DNA from 2 places in the Gordonia insulae genome. Region 2 is predicted to be linked to the other one. Evidence: predicted binding sites of a transcription regulator. Region 2 holds the regulator's gene; the other holds the start of a gene.
What was found. The regulator HspR, encoded in region 2, represses chaperone genes until heat shock. The targets are predictions, from matches to a motif close to ANNTGAGTNNNNNNNACTCANNT.
Positions count from the first base shown of each region.

Region 1: a site for HspR is predicted at 9,460-9,482, ahead of clpB (ATP-dependent chaperone ClpB). Genes of this name have one in related genera too.

Region 1 covers NZ_CP033972.1:4,720,242-4,732,151, forward strand. The annotation lists gene D7316_RS21525 (aldo/keto reductase) at 1-856, shown strand, start outside; gene D7316_RS21530 (aldo/keto reductase) at 888-1,919, shown strand; gene D7316_RS21535 (LLM class flavin-dependent oxidoreductase) at 1,921-2,997, shown strand; gene D7316_RS21540 (NtaA/DmoA family FMN-dependent monooxygenase) at 3,018-4,352, shown strand; gene D7316_RS21545 (UBP-type zinc finger domain-containing protein) at 4,405-4,758, opposite strand; gene D7316_RS21550 (cupin domain-containing protein) at 4,878-5,336, shown strand; gene D7316_RS21555 (DUF1345 domain-containing protein) at 5,341-6,030, shown strand; gene D7316_RS21560 (Tox-REase-5 domain-containing protein) at 6,271-7,968, shown strand; gene D7316_RS21565 (Imm52 family immunity protein) at 7,980-8,648, shown strand; gene D7316_RS21570 (nitroreductase/quinone reductase family protein) at 8,742-9,164, shown strand; gene clpB (ATP-dependent chaperone ClpB) at 9,563-11,910, shown strand, end outside.
Region 2 covers NZ_CP033972.1:4,556,413-4,568,322, reverse strand. The annotation lists gene D7316_RS20835 (serine/threonine-protein kinase) at 63-1,001, shown strand; gene D7316_RS20830 (amino acid permease) at 1,217-2,722, shown strand; gene D7316_RS20825 (amidohydrolase family protein) at 2,904-4,028, opposite strand; gene D7316_RS20820 (FAD-binding oxidoreductase) at 4,152-5,303, shown strand; gene D7316_RS20815 (hypothetical protein) at 5,334-6,437, opposite strand; gene D7316_RS20810 (heat shock protein transcriptional repressor HspR) at 6,536-6,931, opposite strand; gene dnaJ (molecular chaperone DnaJ) at 6,934-8,133, opposite strand; gene grpE (nucleotide exchange factor GrpE) at 8,253-8,843, opposite strand; gene dnaK (molecular chaperone DnaK) at 8,840-10,696, opposite strand; gene D7316_RS20790 (TetR/AcrR family transcriptional regulator) at 11,105-11,755, shown strand; gene D7316_RS20785 (hypothetical protein) at 11,794-11,910, opposite strand, start outside.

The sequences.
Region 1 (11,910 bases), 160 kb from region 2:
AGGGGTGTCCGAGGAGATCGTCGGGAAGGCGATCCGGGATCGCCGCGACGACGTGTTCCTGGCCACCAAGTTCCATGGTCAGATCGGCACCGATCCGCGCCACGCCGGCAACTCGCGCCGCTGGATCACACAGGCGATCGAGGACAGTCTGCGCCGACTCGGCACCGACCACCTCGACCTGTATCAGGCGCATCGTCCGGACCCGCGGACCAGTCTGCTGGAGACCCTGCAGACCCTCAACGATCTGATCCGAGAGGGCAAGATCCGTTACTACGGGACGTCGGCGTTCCCGGCGCACCTCCAGGTGGAAGCTCATTGGCTCGCCGAGAAGTACGGACTGATCGCACCCCACACCGAACAGCTGCCGTACTCCTTGCTGGTGCGTGGCGCCGAGCGCGAGGTGTTCCCGGTGGTGCAGAAGTACGGAGTCGGCGTCCTCTCCTACGGTCCCTTGGCCGCGGGATGGTTGTCCGGCAAGTACCGTGTCGGGGAGCATCAGCCGGAATCGGCACGGGCCGAACTGATCCCGGGACGATTCGACATCACCGCGGAACGCAACCAGCGCAAACTCGCCGCGGCGGACGCGCTCGGTCGCCTCGCGGAGGACAACGGACTGACTCTGGTCGAACTGTCGATCGGGTTCGCGCTCAATCACCCGGCGATCAGCAGTGTGATCATCGGTCCGCGCACGCAGGCTCACCTCGAGGCCTATCTGAAAGCCGCGACGATCCAGCTCTCCGACGACATCCTGGACCGGATCGACGACATCGTCGACCCCGGCACCCAGTTCCACGACCGCGACACCGGACGCGACACCCCGTCACTGCAGCCGTCTGCGTTGCGTCGTGCACGCTGATCACCCGAAACGACGAAAGGCACTCCAGCACATGTCCTACGGCACCTTCGAGACCACCTACGCCGCCGACGACGAACGCTACGACCGGATCCCGTACCGGCGCACCGGGAGATCCGGGCTCGACCTCCCCGCGTTCTCGTTCGGTCTGTGGCAGAAGTTCGGCACAGACTATGCGTTCGAGACGCAGCGCGAGATCATCCTGCATGCCTTCGACCTCGGGATCACCCACTTCGACAACGCCGATCGCTACGGCCCGCCACATCGCGCGGCTCAGCAGAACTTCGGCAAGGTGCTCGCCAAGGACCTGGCGTCCTACCGTGACGAGATCATCCTGTCGACCAAGGCGGGCAACGCGATCGGACCCAGCCCATACCTCAAGGGTGGCTCCCGTAAGTCGTTGCTGACCTCACTCGATCACAGTCTGCGCGACTTCGGAACCGATCACGTCGACATCTTCTACAGCCACAGCCCCGACCTGTCGACTCCTCTCGAGGAGACCGTCGGTGCGCTGGTGTCCGCTGTCGAGCAGGGCAAGGCCCTCTACGTCGGCGTCTCCAACTATCTGCCGGACCGCGCGCACGAGGCGGCCGTGCTGCTCGCCGACGCCGGGGTCCCGTTGCTCATCCATCAGCCGCGGTACTCGATCTTCGATCGACGCATCGAGCAGAACGGTCTGCTCGAGCTCGCGGACCGGGACGGGTTCGGACTGATCGTGTATTCGCCGCTTGCGCAAGGGCTTCTGACGGACAAGTATCTGGAGACGATCCCGGACGGTGCCCGCGCGGTCAACAGCACGTTCCTCAAGCCGGACGCCATCACCGACACCTACCGCCAGCGTGCCGCCGAGCTGAACAAGCTGGCCGAGGCCCGCGGTCAGTCGCTGGCCCAGTTGGCTCTGCAATGGGTGCTGCGGAATCCGACAGTGACGTCGGCGCTCGTCGGCGCGAGCTCGACCTGGCAGCTCGATCACAACGTGAAAGCACTCGACTTCCCGCCGTTCACCGACGAGGAACTCGCCCTCATCGACGAACACGGAGTACACGGGACAGGGCTGAACCTCTGACATGACCAGCGTCGCAACATCGCCGATCGGAGCGGGCGTCGAGGACGGGCGCCCGTTCCGACTCAACTTCCTGCTCCACCTCGATCGGGATCTGCCACCGGCGGATGCCTACCGGGAGGCGGTCGAACTGTTCGGGGCCGCCGAAGCGCTCGGCTACGATTCCGGCTGGGTGATCCACCGTCACTTCCGGCAGGGGAACGAGCATGTGGCGGCGCCGTTGGTGTTGCTGGCCGCGATCGCCCAGCACACCAGGCGCATTCGACTGGGGACGGGTGTTTTCGTCCTGCCACTGGAGGATCCCGTGGCGGTGGCGGAGGATGCTGCGACGCTGGACGTGATCAGCGGTGGCCGACTGGAACTGGGCGTCGGGTCCGGTCCCTTTCCGAGTGCGTGGGCCGCGTTCGGAAAGGATCTCGCCGACCGCCATCGGCTCTTCGACGCTTCCGTCGACCGGCTGCACGCGGTGCTCGAGGGCACGCCGCTGAACAGAGTGGGCGAGGTGCTGCATCCGCCCGGCGACGAACTGCGGGGCCGACTGTGGCAGGCGATCACCAGCGATCCCGCCCACAGCCGGGCTGCGGCCGAACGGGCGGCTGGGGCGGGTGACGGACTGCAGCTGTCGCGCGCCACCGCGTGGCAGGGCGGTACCGTCGGCGATTCGCAGGCGCGGCAGGCATCATCGATCGCCGCCTATCGGGCGGCCTGGAATCACTCGGAGCAAGCACCGCGAGTACAGGTGTCGCGCGCGGTGTATCCACATGCCGACCGCGCCGAGGCGATCCGCCTGGTGACTCCCGGTGTCCGGCGCTGGCAGAGCTGGAGCACACATGGCGACCCGAGGCAGACCGATACGGTCGAGGACTACTTGGCCGCCGACCGGGCACTGATCGGGCCGAGCGCCGACCTCGCCGACCAGCTCTCGGACGATCCGGCGTTGCGCGACGTCACCGATCTGCTGATCAGCTTCGTGCCAGGCGTACCCGATCATGACGAGCACCTCCGCCTGCTCGAGGCCGGCGCCCGCGAGTTGGCACCGCTGCTGGGCTGGCGGCCCGCGAACACACCCCTTGGTTCCTGATCAGATTGTGAGTTGACGCGATGACCGGATTCCACCTCAACCTGTCGCTGATGACGCCCGGGCATTTCCGCCACGCCTGGCGGCTGCCGCACGCGGACCCGTTGGCGTACCTGGACATCGACTATTTCACCCGGTTGGCGCGGATCGCCGAGGACGCCAAGATCGATGCGGTGTTCCTCGGTGACGGTCCCGCGCTGCGCGGCGAGATCGGTGAGGCGCCTGGTACCGGGATCGACCCACTGATCCTGCTCGGACACGTCGCCGCGACGACGAGCGATCTGGGAGTGGTGATCACCAGTTCGACGACGTACAACTCGCCGTACAACCTCGCCCGGCGGTTTCAGGCGCTCGACCACGTGACGAAAGGTCGCGCGGCCGTGAACATCGTGACCACGGGCACGCCGGCCGCGGCCGCCAACTTCGGCTTGCCAGAACATCCCGACAAGGAGACGCGGTACCGGCGGGCATGGGAATTCCTCGACGTGGTCACCCGGCTGTGGGACAGCTGGGACCCGGGATGGCTGATCGCCGACAAGGCGTCCGGCCGGTATGCCGACGTGACGAAGATCCGCTCGATCGATCACGACGGCGAGTTCTTCTCGGTCGCCGGTCCGCTACCCGTGGCGCCGGGACCCCAGGGGCGTCCCGTCCTGGTCCAGGCAGGCGGATCGGAGGGTGGTCTCACACTCGCCGGGGACTTCGCCGATGTCGTGTTCACCGTCGCGCAGACCAAGGCGAAAGCGGTTGCCTTCCGCACCGACATCCGGCAGCGGGCCGCGGCCGCCGGACGTCATCCCGATGACGTGAAGGTCTCGCTCGGCGTTGTGGTGGTGGTCGCGGCGACCGAGGCGGAGGCCCTCAGCCGTGCGGAAGCACTGTATGCGACCTTGCCGATCGAGCGACTGACGGCACAACTGCTGGCCAATCTGGGACTGGCCGAGGACTCGTTCGGTCCCGACGATCCGATCTCGGTCGCCGACCTGCCGGAGACGATCCCGGCCGGCGCGTTCTCTACCGGGTTCAGCGTCTCCACCCGGGCACTGATCGCCGAAGCGCCGCGTACGCCAAGGGAACTCGTGATCCGCGGGGCAGGCGGATCCGGTCATCGGCTGCTCGTCGGGTCCGCCGAACAGGTTGCCGACGACCTCGAATCCTGGTTTGCGGCAGGCACGTCCGATGGATTCACCATCATGCCGGCCGAGACCGCCGTCGACCTGGAGAACTTCGCAACACTGGTGGTACCGATCCTGCAGGAACGTGGGTTGTTCCAGCGTGAGTACGCGGCGCGGACACTGCGTGCGCGCTTCGGCTTGCGGTCGGTGGGGGATGTGGCAGCTGACGAGGAGCCCGCCTGACCGGTCGGTCGTCGATCACGCGGCAGGATCACCCCACGCGGCCAGACCTTCCCTACAAACCGAGACGGCTGCGCCAGTCCTCCGGCAGCCGCTCGGCCGGCCCCGGAACGCTTTGTGTGTCCGGATGTTCGGTGGGAGCCGCCAATGTCGGTCCGAGGAAACCCTTGTCGGTGGTGAAATCCCAGAACCAGTCCTCGCCGGGCTCGTAGCTCTGGATCACGGTGTGTCCGGACTCGGTGACGTGGCGTCGTGCGTGCTTGTTCAACGAGTCGTCGCAGCAACCGATGTGGCCGCACTCGGCGCAGCGGCGGAGATGAACCCACCAGGAACCGGTATCGGTGCACTCGACGCACCCCGGTCCGCTCGGCGGGACGTCGGGGTTGATGTGCTCGTTCTCGGTGGTCATCGTGTGCCCCTTGCTGTCGACCTCATGCGGCGGCGGTGACAGTCAGAGTATCCGTACGCGCGGGTCACCATGTGATGAATCCACCTCCCGTCGGGCGTGGTCGGCGCTACTGTCCAGAGATGAAGAAGCTCATCGGCACGATCGTCGGAATCGTCGCGCTCACCGTCGGCGCCGGCCTCGTCCCCGCCACCGCGGCAGCGACGCCGCCGTCGGGGATCTCGGCCACCACCCTCGCCGAGGGTGACATCCCGGCTGGACTGCTGCCGTTTGTGCCAAAGGGGCTTCACGTCGCCGTCCGGCAGATCACGATCGCACCCGGCGGCACCACCGGGTGGCACTACCACGATGGCGACCTCGTGGGGCTCGTCGGAGCCGGCACCTTGACCCATCCCGGATCCGATTGCAAGCCGGTGATCTACCGCACCGGCGACATCATCCGCGAACCGCACGGCCAGGCCAACACCCATGTCGGCCGGAACCTCGGCACAGAGCCGGTGGTCCTGTATGTGCTGTATCTGATCCCGCTGGGGGACCCGCTGTTCGAGGACGCACCGGCGCCGGGGTGCGACACACCGTAATTCCGTGTCGGAGAAGGCAACGTCTGCTGGTTGGCTCTCGGAACCCCGGCGTGCCGGGGTGAGTCTGATTCTCGCGTGCGTCGGGGTCGGCGGTCTGTTCCTGCTCGGTGCGACGCCGACGGAGATGTCGCCGGTCGACGGAGCCGTCTTCGTCCTGCTCGTCTACCTGATCGCCTACCTGGCGATCACGATCGCCGCGTTCTCTCGGGCCGATCCTTCGGTGATTCACGACTGGGCGTGGCGGGAGAACCGGGGGACGGTGCTGCAGCGCTACATCCTCGGCACCGCGCCGGGACCGGGCGTGTCGATATTCATCGCAGTGGCCGCGCTCGCGGTCGCCATGATCTGGCTGCCCGGCCGCGGGGGTGCCACGCTCGCGGAGACGCCGCGAGTCACGGTGGCCGTCGCGTTGATCGTGGTGGCCTGGCTGTGTGTGGTCGTGTCCTATGCGGTGACCTTCCACGCGGACGATCTGATCGACGAGGGTTCGAAGGGGCTCGACTTCCCGGGCGCCGACGATCCTGAGTGGGCCGACTATGTGTACTTCTCGGTCGCGGTGATGACCACCTTCGGCACCACCGACGTCACGGTGACGTCGCGCGAGATGCGTCGGACCGTGACCGCCAACGCGGTGATCGCATTCGTCTTCAACACCGTGATCATCGCGGCCGTGGTGTCGGCGCTGACCAACTGACGGTCGTCGTGGAAGGTATGCGACGCCGAGGTGAAGTCCTGCTTACAGCGCGGCGATCCGAGCCATGATCCACCCGTACCTGTTGGATGGCGCCCAAGCGCGGGAATGTTCCCGCCTGGCATACCTTTCTTTGTCGGTGTCGTTCGCGTAGAGCACTTTTCACCTCCGGACTCGCCAGGTGACTGCTCCACGGGCCTACGGTCGCAGCGAACCTGATCCACACACGAAGGTGAGTTGACGATGCGGGATTCGAGATCGATGGCGGTGGTGATTCGCTCGTTGGTCCTTGCCATGGCGGTGATGCTGATCGGGCTGCTGCCGGCGGGCCAGGCGATCGCCGCGTCTCCGAGCGGGCCGGGTGCGGGGCACTCGTCGAACTCGGGAGATGCCAAGAGCGGCAAGAACAAACCGTCGACGTCGGCACCCGATCGGGGTGGCGATGCGCGGAAGATCCAGCCGCGGGCCCCGCAGCCGGCACCGCGTCACAGCGCGCCGAGTTCACCGGGATCGCCGAGTGCACCGGGCGCCGGATCTCCGGGCGGCTCGCAGTCGAGCCCGGCCAAGCCGACGAGGCCGAGGTCCTCGATCCCGAAACCCGACCGCGGGCCCCACAAGTACTCGCCGAACACCAAGGCGCCGCAGACCACGCACAAGGACCCGTCGGACCGAGACAGCAAGCGCAGCCGCGACAAGTCCGACCGGCCGACCGGACCGCAGCAGAATCGCGCTCCGAACAAGGTGGCTCCCAAGACCCACGACCCCAAGGGCAGCGACCAGCGGGAACGGGGCCGCAGTCGAGACAGCCGCGAACCCGGGGACAACAAGAAGGACAAGCGCGACGATCGTCGTTCCGACCGGGCGGGTACGGATCGGAAGAAGGGCGGCGAGCCGACACGGCCCGAGCGGCCGCCGCTTCCGACCCGTGAGTCGACGCCGCGCGCCACCACCCCCGGCACGCCGGCACCCCCGTCTGCGACTCCGCAGGCACCCCAGGCACCCCAGGCGCCGGAGGCACCTCAGACCCAGACACCTCGGGCGCCGGAGCGGCGCGACCAGAATCCGCCCGCCGCGATCCTGTCGCCGCCGATGAAGCAGGCGGACCCGAACGAGCCGTCGCCCAAGACACCGAACATCACCGGCAGGCCCGACCCCAAGGAAGGGCAACCGGAGGCCCACGCTCCACCGAATCCTCCTGCGCAGCCGCAAGGATGGCGTGAGTGGTACGGGATCCTCCACGGCATCGGCGACCTCATCGAGGGCGGCGCGTGGGTGCTCGAGCAGTTCTTCGGCGATGATGACGAGTCCCCGTCGGCCCCCGAGAACCCCCCGGCCGAGGAGTCTCCGGCGCCGGAAACGCCGGCCCCCGGCACTGCGCCGGCCGAGCCCGCACCGCCGAGCACCGAGCAGACCCCGCCGCCGGCCACCACCCCCGCGCCACCGGCGCCGCAGCCTTCTGCACCGGCCCCCTCGGCCACGACTCCGCCTGCGCCGCAGGATGACACCGATGGCGGTAGCGGCCGCTGGGTGCCCGAGTCGACAAACGGGTGGTCACAGGAGACCAAGGACTACCAGGAGCAGGTGACCGGTCGCCCACCGGGAACGACGTATGAAATCCCCTCCAAGGACGCCCCATCCGGAAAGGTGAGTGTCGACGACGTCACGCCTCCGACCGACACCGAGAAGGAGAAGTGGACCGAGGTCAAGTATCACCGCCCCGACGTCGTGTACGACAAGGACGGAAACCTGCAGCCCTGGTCGAAGGAGGCGCGGCAGATGCCTGATCAGCTCAAACGGCAGTATCAGGCAGCCGAAGAGCATGACGCCGAGGTGGAATGGGTTGTCGCCGATGAGCGCCAGTTGAGGGATGTCCAGGCCGAGATCGACCGGAGCGACTACGGCGACCGCATCACGGTTCGGATAGAACCGCCGAAGAAGTAGGGTGGATGATCGTGGCAAAGATCGATGTCATCGGCGGCTGGGGTCCGCGGGCACAGTCGGAAGCCGAGATCGTCGCCGCGAGCCGGCGAATGCTCACGGAAATGCCGAACCAGCCCGCGGGTGGGTGGGTGCGCTTCGTCGAGCGAAAAGGCAGCCACTTCATGGATGCGGTCCCTGTCGACATCACCGACGTGGCTTCGCTGGCGAGCGCGATCGAATCGACCAGCCGCCGTGGCGACGAGCGCGAGCTCCGGATCAACCGCCAAGCCGGACCGGAAGAGTTTCCGGTGCAGGTACGTGTGCGTGCCGGCAGTGAGCATTCCGCCAACCGACTCCTCGTCGACATCGACATGCCGGGAGCGGATTCGGAGCAGGCACGGGAGTGGATCACCGATCACATGGACGCGATGGTGTCCGCGTGGGACCCCGACTGGCTCAAGGCCGGGACGTACCAATTCCATCTGGCGCAGAAGGACATCGGACTCGCACCCAAGCAGATCATCCTGGGCTGGAAGACATACCTTTCCCGCCGGGTTCCGGTGGATGACGCCGCGCTCGCCGACTCGGTGGCGGTGACGGCCCGGCCCGAGGGCGGCCGGTACGTGACCTTGGCCGGCACCGTCACCGAGCCCGGGCTCGATCAGGCCGCGAAAGTACGCATGGCGCTCGGGTACGGGTAGTCAGGTCTTGCCCGACCGGGCTCCCCTTCGCCGGCAGTTCAGGAACAATGGCGGTGCACGTGCACTGGGGTCGGGCAAACAGGAGGATCGAGCATGGCTGATTCGGACGACTGGAACACGCAGATCATCAACGAGTTCCGCCAGAACAACGGCAAAGTCGGCGGGCCGTTCGAGGGCGCGCCCATGGTGTTGCTGCATCACACGGGGCGCAAGTCCGGCAAGCAGAACGTCACACCACTGATGTACCTGCCCGCCAACGGCGACTCGATGTACATCTTCGCGTCGAAGGCCGGGGCGCCCACTCACCCGGCCTGGTACTACAACCTGACCGACGCGGGCAGCGCTCGGGTGGAACTCGGCGACGACGAGTACGACGTCACGGTCACCGAGGTGACGGGTGAGGATCGCGACCGCATCTACGGTGAGCAGGCCAGTCGCTACCCGGGATTCGCCGAGTACGAGACGAAGACGGCCGGAATCCGCACCATTCCGGTGCTCGCTCTGCAGCGGGCGTGAGACTCTCGTAGGTCCTGCTCGGCGCCCGGGAACATTCTCGCGGAGTCGTCGCGTCCAATCGGTGTTCGGCCACGAGGCCGGCGGACCTGAATCCGATCGAAGGGACCGACGATGATCATCGCAATCTACAACCTGGGTGTCGCCATCTGGAATCTCGTCGTCAGCATCATCTGACGCATCGCAAACACTTCTGTGTTTTGTGCCCGCCGACCGTCAGACGGTCGGCGGGCACGGTTGTCGTCGGAGGAGTGTCCAGGCCTGGCGCTATTGTGATGTACATCACTCCCTATCTCAGACTTGAGTGGAATACGCTCAACCCTGGATGCGCTGAACTCACCGTGGGCTCATACTTGAGCCTTATGGACTAAAGAGCGTTACAGAGAGAAAGGTACACGCGAGTGGACAGCTTCAATCCGACCACCAAGACACAGGCAGCGTTGAGTGCTGCCGTGCAGGCGGCGGCCGCTGCCGGCAACTCCGACGTGCGCCCGGCTCACATCCTGGTGGCCCTGCTCGATCAGTCCGACGGCATCGCCGCACCGCTGCTCAAGGCGGTCGGGGTGGACCCGTCGACTGTTCGCGCCCAGGCCCAGGGATTGGTGGACCGTGCGCCGACGGTGGCCAGCGCGAGCGCGCAGCCACAACTCTCCCGCGAGTCGATCGCGGCGATCACCGCAGCTCAGCAGCTGGCCGGTGAACTCGACGACGAGTACGTGTCGACCGAGCACATCCTCGTCGGCCTGGCGACGGGCGACTCCGACACGGCCAAGCTCCTCGCCAATGTGGGTGCGACCCCGCAGGCGCTGCGCGAGGCCTTCGTCTCCGTGCGCGGCAACGCGCGCGTGACGACGCCCGATCCCGAGCAGACCTACCAGGCGCTCGAGAAGTACTCGACCGATCTGACCGCGGCCGCCCGCGAGGGCAAGCTCGACCCGGTCATCGGCCGCGACACCGAGATCCGTCGCGTGGTGCAGGTGCTGAGCCGCCGCACCAAGAACAATCCGGTGCTCATCGGCGAGCCCGGCGTCGGCAAGACGGCGATCGTCGAAGGTCTGGCCCAGCGCATCATCGCCGGCGACGTGCCGGAATCGTTGCGCGGCAAGACCGTCATCTCCCTGGATCTGGGGTCGATGGTGGCCGGTGCCAAGTACCGCGGCGAGTTCGAGGAGCGGCTCAAGGCCGTCCTCGACGAGATCAAGGGATCGGCCGGGCAGGTCATCACCTTCATCGACGAGCTGCACACCATCGTCGGCGCAGGCGCGACGGGCGACTCCGCGATGGACGCGGGCAACATGATCAAGCCGATGCTCGCCCGTGGCGAACTGCGGCTGGTCGGTGCGACGACGCTCGAGGAGTATCGCCAGTACATCGAGAAGGATGCTGCCCTCGAGCGGCGCTTCCAACAGGTCTACGTCGGTGAGCCGTCGGTGGAGGACACCATCGGCATCCTGCGTGGACTCAAGGACCGCTACGAGGTGCACCACGGCGTGCGCATCACCGACTCTGCGCTGGTGTTGGCGGCCACGCTGTCGGATCGCTACATCACCTCGCGCTTCCTGCCGGACAAGGCCATCGACCTGGTCGACGAGGCCGCGTCGCGGCTGCGCATGGAGATCGACTCGCGCCCCGTCGAGATCGACGAGGTCGAGCGCATCGTGCGTCGACTCGAGGTCGAGGAGGTCGCCTTGGAGAAGGAGACCGACGCGGCGTCGAAGGAGCGGCTGGAGAAGCTGCGTGGCGAACTGGCCGACCAGAAGGAGAAGCTCAACGAGCTCTCGGCCCGCTGGCAGTCGGAGAAGACGGCCATCGACGCAGTCCGCGACGTCAAGGAAGAGCTGGAAAGGCTTCGTGGAGAGGCGGATCGGGCCGAGCGCGAGAGTGATCTCGGACGCGCCGCCGAGCTGCGGTACGGGAAGATCCCCGCGCTGGAGAAGGAGTTGGCCGCGGCACTGGAGAAGACCGGCGCCGATCCCGATCAGGACGTGATGCTCCAAGAGGAGGTCGGACCGGACGACGTCGCGCAGGTCGTGTCGGCGTGGACCGGCATCCCCGCGGGCCGCATGCTGGAAGGTGAGACCGCCAAGCTGCTGCGCATGGAAGATGAACTCGGACAACGGGTCATCGGCCAGAAGGATGCGGTGCAGGCGGTCTCCGACGCGGTCCGTCGTGCCCGTGCTGGTGTCGCCGACCCGAATCGGCCGCTGGGTTCGTTCCTGTTCCTCGGACCGACCGGTGTCGGTAAGACCGAGCTCGCGAAGGCGTTGGCGGAGTTCCTGTTCGACGACGAGCGCGCGATGGTCCGCATCGACATGAGCGAGTACGGCGAGAAGCACAGCGTCGCACGACTGGTCGGTGCCCCTCCGGGCTACGTCGGCTATGAGTCCGGCGGACAGCTGACCGAGGCGGTACGTCGACGTCCCTACACGGTGGTCCTGTTCGACGAGGTCGAGAAGGCGCACCCGGATGTGTTCGACGTGTTGCTGCAGGTGCTCGACGAAGGGCGTTTGACCGACGGTCAGGGACGCACGGTCGACTTCCGCAACACCATCCTCATCCTCACGTCGAACCTCGGTTCGGGTGGCGACAAGGACCAGGTGATGGCGGCGGTCCGCGCAGCGTTCAAGCCCGAGTTCATCAACCGACTCGACGACGTGGTGATCTTCGACGCGCTGAGCCCCGAGGAGCTCGTGTCCATCGTGGACATCCAGCTCGCGCAGCTGGGCAAGCGCCTGGCGCAGCGTCGACT
Region 2 (11,910 bases):
AGCCCGCCGTGGCCTTCACCGGTGAGCGCGCCCGACGTTCCCGACCCGACTACCCTGACGATGTGTTCGGGGCGGGCGACGTGGTGGCCGGTTACACCATCGACCAGTACCTCGGCAGTGGGAGCAGCGCCGAGGTCTATCGGGTCCATCACGACGACGGACCCGACCCCGTCGCGCTCAAGGTCCTGCACACCAGGTCGAGTGACCAGGAGCGGGTGCGCGAGCGTTTCGCCCGCGAGTTCACCATCGCCTCTATGCTGCACCACCCACATATCGTCGGGACATACGCGCGTGGCGAGATCGACCCAGCTGACCTCGGTTACCAGAATCGTTCCGGCGCAACAGTTCTGTGGATGGCGATGGAGTACGTCGACGGGATGTCGGCGGCCGGGTTGATCCCGGCTCGCACCGCCGAACCCGATACCACCGTCGTCGCCGCGATCGGCTCACAGATCGCCGGCGCCCTCGACTATGCGCACTCCTGCGAGGTCCTGCACCGAGATGTCAAACCCGCCAACATCATGGTGTCGGCGGGGCCGGATCACACCCGCGCCGTCCTCACCGATTTCGGTATCGCGCAACTACTCGACGATGCCCGCCCGCTGGCCCGTAACGGCCGGGTACAGGGGTCGATCGCCTACGCGGCACCGGAATTGTTGACGGCGCAACGACTCACGCCGGCCACCGACCTCTACGCGCTCGCCGCCGGCATGTTCGAGCTCCTGACCGGCGATCCCCCGTATCCGCGGGCCACCGCGTTCGCCATCACCTATGCGCATCTCCACGATCCCGTGCCGTCCTTGACACGCGCGCGACCGTGGCTGCCGTCGGCGCTGAACTCGGTGTTCACCAAGGCCTTGGCGAAGAATCCGGCCGATCGATACGAAACGTGTTCGGAATTCACCGACATCGTGGAGCGCGCGTTGCGCGGTGTGCCGGTGCCCGAGGCCCCGCGGCCCCGCCGGCGGCTGTGGCGGCGACAACGGATCGCTGGAATGTAAATTCCGACATCGTCGGCGAACTCCCTGCGCACGAACGCTTTTCGGATTCACCGTTGCGTCAGTGCGTTACAGTATGGGGAAATTCTTAACATCTCCCGAGATGCCGTCCGGCACGGGTGCGAATAGCGTCAGACCTTGTTCTGCCATGAATCACGCCGGGGGTCACGCGATCCGTACAGCTCCTGCCCGCATCACGACCCGACATCGAGGGAAGCATGACGGCCGAATCGCCAACCACATACGACAATTCCGCGCTCGCCCACGAGGACGAGGGCTATCACAAGAGCCTCAAGCCGAGGCAGATCCAGATGATCGCGATCGGTGGCGCCATCGGCACCGGACTCTTCATGGGCGCCGGTAGCCGACTCCGCGAGGCCGGTCCCGGCCTCTTCATCGTCTACGCCATCTGCGGCGTCTTCGTCTTCTTCATCCTGCGCGCCCTCGGCGAACTGGTCCTGCACCGTGCGTCGTCGGGATCGTTCGTGTCCTACGCGCGCGAATTCTTCGGGGAGAAGACCGCATTCGTCACCGGCTGGCTCTACTTCTTCAACTGGGCCGCGACAGCCATCGTCGACGTGACCGCGGTCGCGCTCTACGTCCACTACTGGGGCATGTTCGAGGCCATCCCGCAATGGCTGATCGCCTTGGTGGCATTGGGCCTCGTGCTCACCATGAACGTGATCTCGGTGAAACTGTTCGGCGAGATGGAGTTCTGGGCGTCCATCATCAAGGTCACCGCACTCGTCACCTTCCTCGTCGTCGGCATCGCGTTCCTGGCCGGTAGATTCGAGATCGATGGCCAGACGACCGGCATCTCGGTGATCACCGACAACGGCGGCATGTTCCCGATGGGCATCTTCCCACTGTGCATCGTGACGTCGGGGGTCATCTTCGCCTATGCCGCAGTGGAACTCGTCGGCATTGCCGCCGGCGAGACCGAGGACCCACCGAAGGTGATGCCGCGCGCGATCAACTCGGTGATCTTCCGCATCGCGGTCTTCTACGTCGGATCACTGCTACTGCTCGCACTGCTGTTGCCCTACACCGAGTTCAAGGCCGGCGAGAGTCCCTTCGTGACGTTCTTCTCCAAGATCGGCGTGCCCGCCGCCGGCGGCATCATGAATCTCGTGGTGTTGACCGCCGCATTGTCGAGCCTCAACGCCGGCCTGTACTCGACCGGCCGCATCCTGCGGTCGATGGCGCTGAACGGCAGTGGCCCCGAGTTCACCGGCAAGATGAACCGAAACGGCGTGCCGTTCGGCGGCATCGCACTGACCGGTGCACTGACGCTGCTGGGCATTGTGCTCAACCTGTTCGTGCCCGAGGAGGCCTTCAACATCGCGCTCGATCTCTCGGCGCTGGGCATCATCTCGACGTGGGCGATGATCATGGCCTGTCAGATCCAGCTCTACCGGTGGGAGCAGAAGGGAATCCTGCAGCGCCCGACGTTCCGGCTACCCGGCACGCCCTACACCAGCTACGCGACCCTGGTGTTCCTCGCCGCCGTCGTCGTGCTGATGTGTTACGAGAACTATTGGAACCTGATCGCCATCGTCGTGCTGGTGCCGCTCCTCGTCGGCGGCTGGTATGCGGTGCGCGGCAAGGTGATGACCATGGCGGCACAGCGTCAGGGCTACACCGGCGAGTACCCGGTGATACCGCAACCACCCGTGCCGGAGGGACCCCATCCGCGCCACGAGACCGAGGGTGACGGGAGCTGACGCGGGTGGTCTCGATATGCCGGGCTCGCTACGCTCGCTCGGCTACTCGACCAGCAGAAAACACACCGGACCCGCCACCGCCGCCCGACTACCCGACCAGCAGGAGCTATTACCGATGGTTGAGTAGCGGCGCACGAGCGCAGCGAGTCCGACGCGTATCGAAACCACGACCCACACGACCTCACTCGATCCCGTACACCCGCATCGCGTTCTCCCGGAACGCCTTCCGCAGTACGTAGTCGCCGCGGGGCGCCAAGAGATCGATCAGGCTGCCGATGATCATGTCGAGCGCGGCATTCGGCTTGTCGATCGGGAAATTGGACCCGAACATCACCCGATCGGCGCCGAAGTGTCCGATGACGTGCTCGACGAGCGGCCCCGCCATCTCCGCGAGGGTGGCGCGGCTGCCGATGTTGCCCCACCGCTCGCGCCCGTAGCCGAGCACCGGCAACGCCAGACCGGACAGCTTGACCACCACGTTGGGGCAGGCGGCCAGGGTGACCATGCGCTCGCGCCACAGGCGCAGGATGTCGGCCCGGGCGCCTGCGGTCGCACCGGTCCGGGAGCCGACCGGGCCGAACACCCCGACCGGGGCGCCGATGTGGTCGACCACGATGGTCGTCTCAGGGTATTCGCGCGCCAGCATCACGACGTCGTAGAGCTGATGCGAGTAGACGAATGCGTCGAAGACGAGCTTGCGGGCGGCGACCTCGGCAAAACCGGTCAGGAACGACGGTGACGCGAGGATGCCGTCGGCGTCGGCGCCGTTGCGGATACGCGGGTCCGGATGGCGGGTGGTGATCCACCGGACGCCACGCAGCCGGTCGGTCAGCGCGGCATGTTCGTCGAGCAGTTCGCCGAAGCTCTCCGCCCGCGGGTCGGCATGCGCCACGAGAGCGCCGAGTCGGGGCGATTGACCGACCCCGAACGGCAGCTCGGTGACATACCTCGTCTCCTCGACGGCCGACCGTCCGGCCGGGGTGTCCACCCGTCCCGCGGCGTCATCGCCGCGCCAATGCGATTCCATGTGCACCACGGTGTCGATACGGACTCCCGCGATGGTGGGCACCGCAGACGCGTCGGCCAGATACTGCACCGGCTCATAGACCCGCGCCACCGTACTGGGGGTGAGCACGTACTCGCGGTCGGCCTGCGACACGACCATCGGGAACACCCGGTCGCCGAATGCCGGCACGTACCGATAGAGCCGCGACAGGCGGTTCGCGGCCCACGGCGTGCTACGCGGATTCCACTGGTGCAGATGGGCATCGACAATGCCCGGAATCACACCATCGAGCGAGCTCACACAACCGACACTGCCACACGCGACGCGAACCCGATATCGAATGATCGATCGTAATTCGTCGTCGATCCACCGCTAGTCTGGTCGGGGGCGATCCGGCATGCGACGCAGGGAGGTGAGCGAGACGTGGCGAGCCATTCACGGCACACACTGCAACATCTGCGCACCCTCATCAATGGTGATCCGGACCGATTCTCCGCCAACGTGTACACGCGCATGTTCTCCATCGATCCCGACCTGCGCGAGCTGTTCCCGGCGGTGATGGCCCATCAACGCGACGCGTTCTTCCGGGTGATCGACCATGTGTTGGAGGTGGTCCCGGCCGAATCGGGCCACGCCGAGCTCATCGAGTTCCTCGCCCAGCTCGGACGGGACCATCGCAAGTACGGGGTACTGCCCGAGCACTACGGCGTCATGTACCAGGCGTTGATCTCGGAGTTCGCCGCGGTCATGGGCGACTACTGGGACGACGAGGCCGCGCAGACGGTCACTCAGGCGATGATGCTGACCACCGGTGTCATGCGTGGGGCGGCGGAGACCGCACCGCATCCGGCGCTGTGGTCGGCGGAGGTGGTGGAGAAGTACCGGATCACCCGCGACCTGGCGGTCGTGCGGCTGATCACCGACTCTCCGCTCCGGTTCGCCCCCGGCCAATACCTCGAGGTGCAGGTTCCCCAGCGACCCAAGGTGTGGCGTGATCTCTCCCCCGCCATCCCGCCGAACCCAGCGGGAGAGCTCGAGTTCCATGTGCGCGCGGTCCAGGGTGGGACGGTCAGCTCGGCGATCGTGGGCGAGACCCGCGTCGGGGACGTCTGGTATTTCGCCCAGGGGCACGGCACATTGCACATCGAGCCGGACCGACCGGTGCTGATGATCGCCGGCGGCACCGGATTGGCGCCGCTGCGGGCGCTGCTCATCGAGATGTCGAAGCGGGCCGATTCGCCGGCGACCCACATCTTCTACGGCATGCGTCACCCGGGCGAGCTGTACGACCTCGCGGTGCTGCGCCGGATCGCCTCCACCAATCCGTGGTTGACGGTGACCGCGGTGTCGGAGGAGACCACCGATCCGTGGTGGATCACCGCCATGGCGACACCAGAGTCCCTGGGCGTCGAACACCGCATCGGCACTCTGGCCGACGCGGTCATCGAGTCCGGCACATGGGATGACCATCAGGTGTTGATCGCCGGTTCGCCGAAGATGATCGAGACGACGCGACGCCGGCTCGTCATCGCCGGGGTCCGGGCCAGCCGAATCCAGCACGACCCGGTGGTCTGACCACCGCGCTCAGTAGGACTGCTCGGAAGACTAGGGACTCGCCGGCGGTTGGTAGCCGCCCGGATACCCGGTGACGGTGGTGGTCTCCGTCTCGGTGACCGTCACGGTCGGCGTCTCACCGGCGGGCTCGGTTTCCGTCTCGGTGGCCGTGGTGGTCCGGGTGACGGTCTCCCGGGGTCGGGTGACCGTGGTGGTCGCGAGATCGGTCCGGGTCTCGGTGACCGGTTCGGCGGTACGGGTGACGGTCTCGGTGGGACCCGGCTGGGTGATCGTCGTGGTCGGTTCGGCCTGCTTCTCGACGGCGTCGACCCCGGCGAACACTGCGGATGCCGCGATCGCACCGAGTGCCAGCGCACCGACGACGGCGGCGCCGATCATCCACCACCGACGGTTGGACGACGCCCCTCGCGGTGTCGAGCGCTGCCGAAGTGTCAGCACCGCGGCACCGACCGCTGCGGCCAGCGCCGGCTGATCGGGCACGACGATCGGTCGGGCCAGGGCATATTCGAGCGCTGCCGTCGCCCCGCCCACCTCGGCACCGGGCCCGGTGCAGACCACCGACGTCACCGACGACCCGCCGGGTGCGGCGATCACCGCGTCGGCGACCGCACTCGCGTGCGCCGGGTCGGTGACCGGACCCGGCGAACCGTAGGCGAACTCGGCGGTGCCGAGAACTTCTGCGGTCGCCGAGTCCAGCGTCACGACGGATGATCCGGGCGACGGGATGGCAGAACGGTCCAGATCGACGACCGCGATGATCCCGTGGCCGGTCACTGCGGTGCGCGCGACCTCGGCGAGAGCGCTGGGCATGTCGGTGACGGTGACCTTGTCGTACCAGCCGGGCCGCGAGCCGCCCGGCGAGAGATTGGCCTGCAGGTAGCTCTGGGTGGCCGGCCGCGCGCACGCAATACCGATGCGATCGATCTCGTAGGGCACCGAATCGACGAGTTCATGAATCGCGGTCTCGGCGCTCTGCGCCGAAGGATCGGGCAGATCGACGAGATTGCTGGCGATGATCTCACCGTCGGCGCCGCGCACGACCGAGGCGATCTGGTCTTCGATGACGGAGATCCCGAGGATCGAACCGGCCGACGACTGGCCTCCCGCGATCCGGGCGGTCTTCGTCTCGGCCATGTCCTGTCCTGTCTCCGGCGACGGTTCGGCGACGTCTGTCCCGAGTCAGGGTAGCGGGTGGATGCAGGCCGTGACGCGGCGGCGTTGCGCTGTGCGGATCAGTCGGCTTTGCGCTTGCGGCGCGGTTGCCACACCACGAGCGCACTGGTCCGCGGGACCGGGACGAGCTCGCCGCCGCGTCGCGGTGGCATGCTCTCGACCTCGGCCTGCAGCTCGCGGACCCGCTGCTGCAGTGCATCGACCTGGTTGCTCAGGTCGATGATCCGCTTGATCCCGGCGAGGTTGACACCTTCCTCTTGGGACAGGCGCTGGATCTCCCGGAGCAGCTCGACGTCACGCGAGGAGTAGCGGCGACCGCCGCCACTGGTCCGTTGCGGCGTGACCAGACCCAGGCGGTCATAGGTGCGCAGGGTCTGGGCGTGCATGCCGGCGAGCTCGGCGGCGACCGAGATCATGAAGGTCGCGCCCGCCTCGCTCTCGTACTTGCCGGCCATCATCATCGCCCCCACCCGGCGCGCGGATCGAAGCCGCTGGCCTTCTCGGCCTCGGCGTACTGACGCATGGCCTCGGCGGCCGCGGCGTCCAGCGTCTTCGGCACGGCGACCTTGACGGTGACCAACAGATCACCGGCGCCGCCGGACCGTTTCGGCACACCCCGACCGCGAACACGCAGCGTACGACCGTCGGTGGTGTTCGCCGGGATCTTCACCCCGACGGAACCGTCGAGCGTCGGGACGGACACCGTCGCGCCCAGCACCAGCTCAGAAATGCTCACCGGCAGTTGCACTTTGAGGTCATTGCCACTCCGCGTGAACACCTTGTCCGGGGTCACGTGGACCACGACGTACAGGTCGCCCGACGGTGCGCCCCGACGACCGGCCTCGCCCTGGCCGGCAAGCCGAATCCGCTGCCCGTCCTCGACACCCGCGGGGATGCGGACGTTGATGGTGCGGGCACGGACCTTCACTCCGGAGCCGTCGCAGTCGGTGCAGGGGTCGTCGATCCGCGATCCGGTGCCCTGACAGTCCTGGCAGGGCTCGCTGAAACCGAACGCACCCTGGTTGCGGCTGACGAATCCGGAACCGTTGCAGTTCGGGCAGACCCGCGGACTCGTGCCGGGCTTGGCGCCGCTGCCGTGACAGGTGGTGCACGGCGACGGACTCGTCACCCGCAAGGGCACCGTGGTGCCCTGCGCGGCGTCGGCGAAGCTCAGCGTCGTCTCGGTCTCGAGATCGTTGCCGCGCTTCGGGCGCGCGGCGGTCGATGTCCGTTGGCCACGATTGAACAGGCCCTCGAACAGGTCGCCGAATCCGCCCGCGTCGGCGGTTGCCCCGCCTCCGTTGCCGAACAGGTCGCCGATGTTGAAGTCGGCACCACCGCTCGTCGAGTACGTGGTTCCGCCTCCGCCGGGGAAGCCTCCCGGGAAGCCGTTGCCCCCGCCGCGGAATCGCCCACCGGCGAACATCGCGCGGGTCTCGTCATATTCTTTGCGCTTCTCGGGATCGGATAGCACGCTGTGTGCTTCGGACACCCGCTTGAAGCGCTCCTCGGCCGCCGAATCCCCCGGATTCGCATCCGGGTGCAGCTCGCGCGCGAGCTTCCGGTAGGCCTTCTTGATCTCTTCAGCCGAAGCGTCAGAAGCAACGCCCAGGTCCTTGTAGAAGTCTTGTTCCAACCACTCCCGTTGTGGAGCCACCAGACGTCACCTCCTTCGATATCTCAGTTGTCTGGATGTAGTTGTAGTCGATGCCGTGAAGAGTGCGCTGCCCGGCGACGCGGCGTTCGCATCGCCGGGCAGGCACAGTGTGTTGGCGCTTATTGTGCACCAGTTTCGACCGGGTCGGTGACGGTGACCATCGCCGTGCGGATCACCTTCTCGCCGAGGCGGTAGCCACTGCGATACACCGCGCCGATCACCGGGTTCTCGCCGTCGCCGTCGTGCTGGACGGCCTCGTGCAGTTCCGGGTCGAACGGGTCGCCGGTCTCGCCGAACTTGGCGAGTCCCTCACTGGTGAGGGCGCCGGCCAGTTTGTCTGCGACACCGCGCAGCGGACCGCTCTCGAGGTCGCCGTGCTCGCGGGCACGGTCGAGGTCGTCGAGGACGGGCAGCAGCTTGTCGATGAGCAGTTGCTTTCCGTAGTTGACCGAACCCTGCTTCTCCTCTGCGGCGCGCCGCTTGAAGTTGGCGAACTGGGCCCGCTCGCGCTGAAGCGCGGCGGTCAGTTCGGCCACCTCGGGGTCGACGGCGACCGTGTCGGCTTCTGCCACGACCGGTTCGGCTTCTGCCGGGCCGGGTCCGGCGGCCGGATCCGCGCGCACCTCACCCGTTTCGGGATCGATGCGACGACGATCGGTCACCGTCACCGGCTCCTCGGGGCGTGCGCCGTCCGGCCCACCAGCGGTCACTTGTTGTCCCCGGTGTTCGTCGGCTCGTCGACGACCTCCGCGTCCACGACGTCGTTGTCGCCACCGGCCGCGTCACCCTCGGGTGCGTCGCCGTTGGGCGACTCCGCTGCCGAGGCGGCGTAGATCGCCTGACCCATCTCCTGGGACTCGGTCGAGAGCTTCTCGATCGCCGACTTGATGGCGGCGATGTCGGTGCCCTTGAGCGCCTCGTTCGCCTCGGAGATGGCCGCGTTGACCTTGTCCTTGACGTCACCGGGCACCTTGTCCTCGTTGTCCTTGAGGAACTTCTCGGTGTGGTTGACCAGCGACTCGGCCTGGTTGCGGGTCTCGGCTTCCTCGCGGCGGGTGCGATCCTCGTCGGCGTGGGCCTCGGCGTCCTTGATCATCCGGTCGATCTCGTCCTTGCTCAGGCCGGAACCGTCCTGGATGCGGATGCTGTTCTCCTTGCCGGTGCCCTTGTCCTTCGCGGTGACGTGCACGATGCCGTTGGCGTCGATGTCGAAGGTCACCTCGATCTGCGGGACACCCTGCGGCGCCGGAGCGATGCCGCCGAGTTCGAACGAACCGAGCAGCTTGTTGTGCGACGCGATCTCACGCTCACCCTGATAGACCTGGATCTGCACCGACGGCTGGTTGTCCTCGGCCGTGGTGTAGGTCTCCGACCGCTTGGTCGGGATGGTGGTGTTGCGCTCGATCAGCTTGTGCATCACGCCGCCCTTGGTCTCGATGCCGAGCGACAGCGGGGTGACGTCGAGCAGGAGCACGTCCTTGACCTCACCGCGGAGCACACCGGCCTGCAGTGCTGCACCGACGGCGACGACCTCGTCCGGGTTGACGCCCTTGTTGGGCTCCTGGCCACCGGTCAGTTCCTTGACCAGCTCGGTGACGGCGGGCATACGGGTCGAGCCGCCGACCAGCACCACGTGATCGATGTCGCCGACGGAGATGCCGGCGTCCTTGATGACCGCCTGGAACGGCGCACGGGTGCGCTCGAGCAGATCCGAGGTGATCTTCTGGAACTCGCTGCGCGACAGCTGCTCGTCGAGGAACAGCGGGTTCTTGTCGGCGTCGACGGTGATGTAGGGCAGGTTGATCGAGGTGCTCTGCGATGCCGAGAGCTCGATCTTGGCCTTCTCCGCGGCCTCACGCAGACGCTGCAGGGCCATCTTGTCCTTGGTCAGGTCGATGCCGTTCTGGCTCTTGAACTTCTCGACGAGCCAGTCGACGATGCGCTGATCCCAGTCGTCGCCACCGAGGACGTTGTCACCGGAGGTCGCGCGGACCTCGACGACACCGTCGCCGATCTCGAGGAGCGAGACGTCGAAGGTACCGCCACCGAGGTCGAACACCAGGATGGTCTGTTCCTTCTCACCCTTGTCCAAGCCGTAGGCCAGAGCGGCCGCGGTCGGCTCGTTGACGATGCGCAGCACGTTGAGACCCGCGATCTGCCCGGCCTCCTTGGTGGCCTGACGCTGCGAGTCGTTGAAGTACGCGGGCACGGTGATGACCGCGTCGCTGACGTCCTCACCCAGGTAGGACTCGGCGTCGCGCTTCAGCTTCATGAGCGTGCGGGCGCTGATCTCCTGCGGGGTGTACTTCTTGTCGTCGATCTCGACGGTCCAGTCGCCCTCGCCCATGTGGCGCTTGACGGACCGGATGGTGCGGTCGACGTTGGTGACCGCCTGGTTCTTCGCCGGCTGCCCGACCAGTACCTCGCCGTTGCGCGCGAACGCGACCACCGACGGGGTCGTCCGGGAGCCTTCGGCGTTGGCGATGACGGCGGGCTCGCCGCCTTCGAGCACGGAGACCACCGAGTTGGTGGTGCCGAGGTCGATTCCAACAGCACGAGACATGTGTTTCCTCCTAGTTCATGGGTCTGCACCCAAGTACGTTCTTCGAATCGAGTGGTTTGTCGAAACCCGCGTCTGCGACCCGAACTTCAGTGCATCCGACTCATGTTCTAACGAAGCATTTCGTCGGAGTCAACCTGGGTTGAGTCTACATCACTCAAGTTTCTCACTCTGGTCAACGGGGGATGTCGGCGAAATGTTCCCGGTCGGTGGGACTTTTTTGCGAGGAACCGAAACGTTCGCGACCGCGGCACCGACAATGAGAAACGTGACCGCGATCGCAGTCTGTCCGAGGACGGACCGCGCGCTCGTCAAATATGCTGTTCCGGTCACGCCGGCATGAGCCGGACCGTCCTCCAGAAGGTGGGGCCGATCCGGATGCAAGGGCACACCTCTGAGGGGAGACGCGTCGTGGAACTCTCGAAACAGCGCCGCGGCGAACGTCGCACCAAGTTCGGCGAGGCCGCCGTCGAGATCATCGCCACCCAGGGACTGCGGGCCCTGACCCACCGCACCGTCGACGAGACCGCGGGTTTCCCCTCCGGATCGGTCAACTATTACGCCCCCTCGCGCAGCCGACTGCTCGCCTTGGCATTGGAAACGGTCCATGCGCAGCTGCGGTCCATCGCGATGACCGCGTTCGGTCCACTCATGAGTCCCGGGCCGCACTCCCCCGATGAGGTGATCGAGTGTGGGACCGTCTTCGTCGAGACGGCGCGACTCGAGTTTCCCGACGTGGTGACGGCGCGCCACGCGCTGCTGGTCGAGGCCCAGTTCTATCCCGAACTCGGGGACATGATCAACGACCACCGACAGGAGCTGATCCAGCTCTCGATCGCCGTCGGTGCGGCGTTCCGCCCCGAGCACCCCGAGGACGCCGCAAATCTGGTGGTGGCCCTGATGGACGGGCTCATCCAGCAACTGGTCCTCGGCAAGTTGGAAACGGTCACCCGCCCGATGGTCAAGATGGCGATGTCGCACATCTGCACCATCGGCAGCGAGTCGTCACAGTGGACGACGTCCGCGCGGCCGTCCGTCGCGCTGACATCGCCACACGACTGATCGACCCAGTGGCGTCATCGACCCAGTTGGCGATCCACTCAGTTGGGTTCCGGCGGGAGCGCGTCGCCGGGAAACCCCCGGGCCGGATGCACCTCGAACGTGAACACCTCGGCGAGCACACCGGGATCGTCGTTCATCAACGCCGTCGTCGTGTC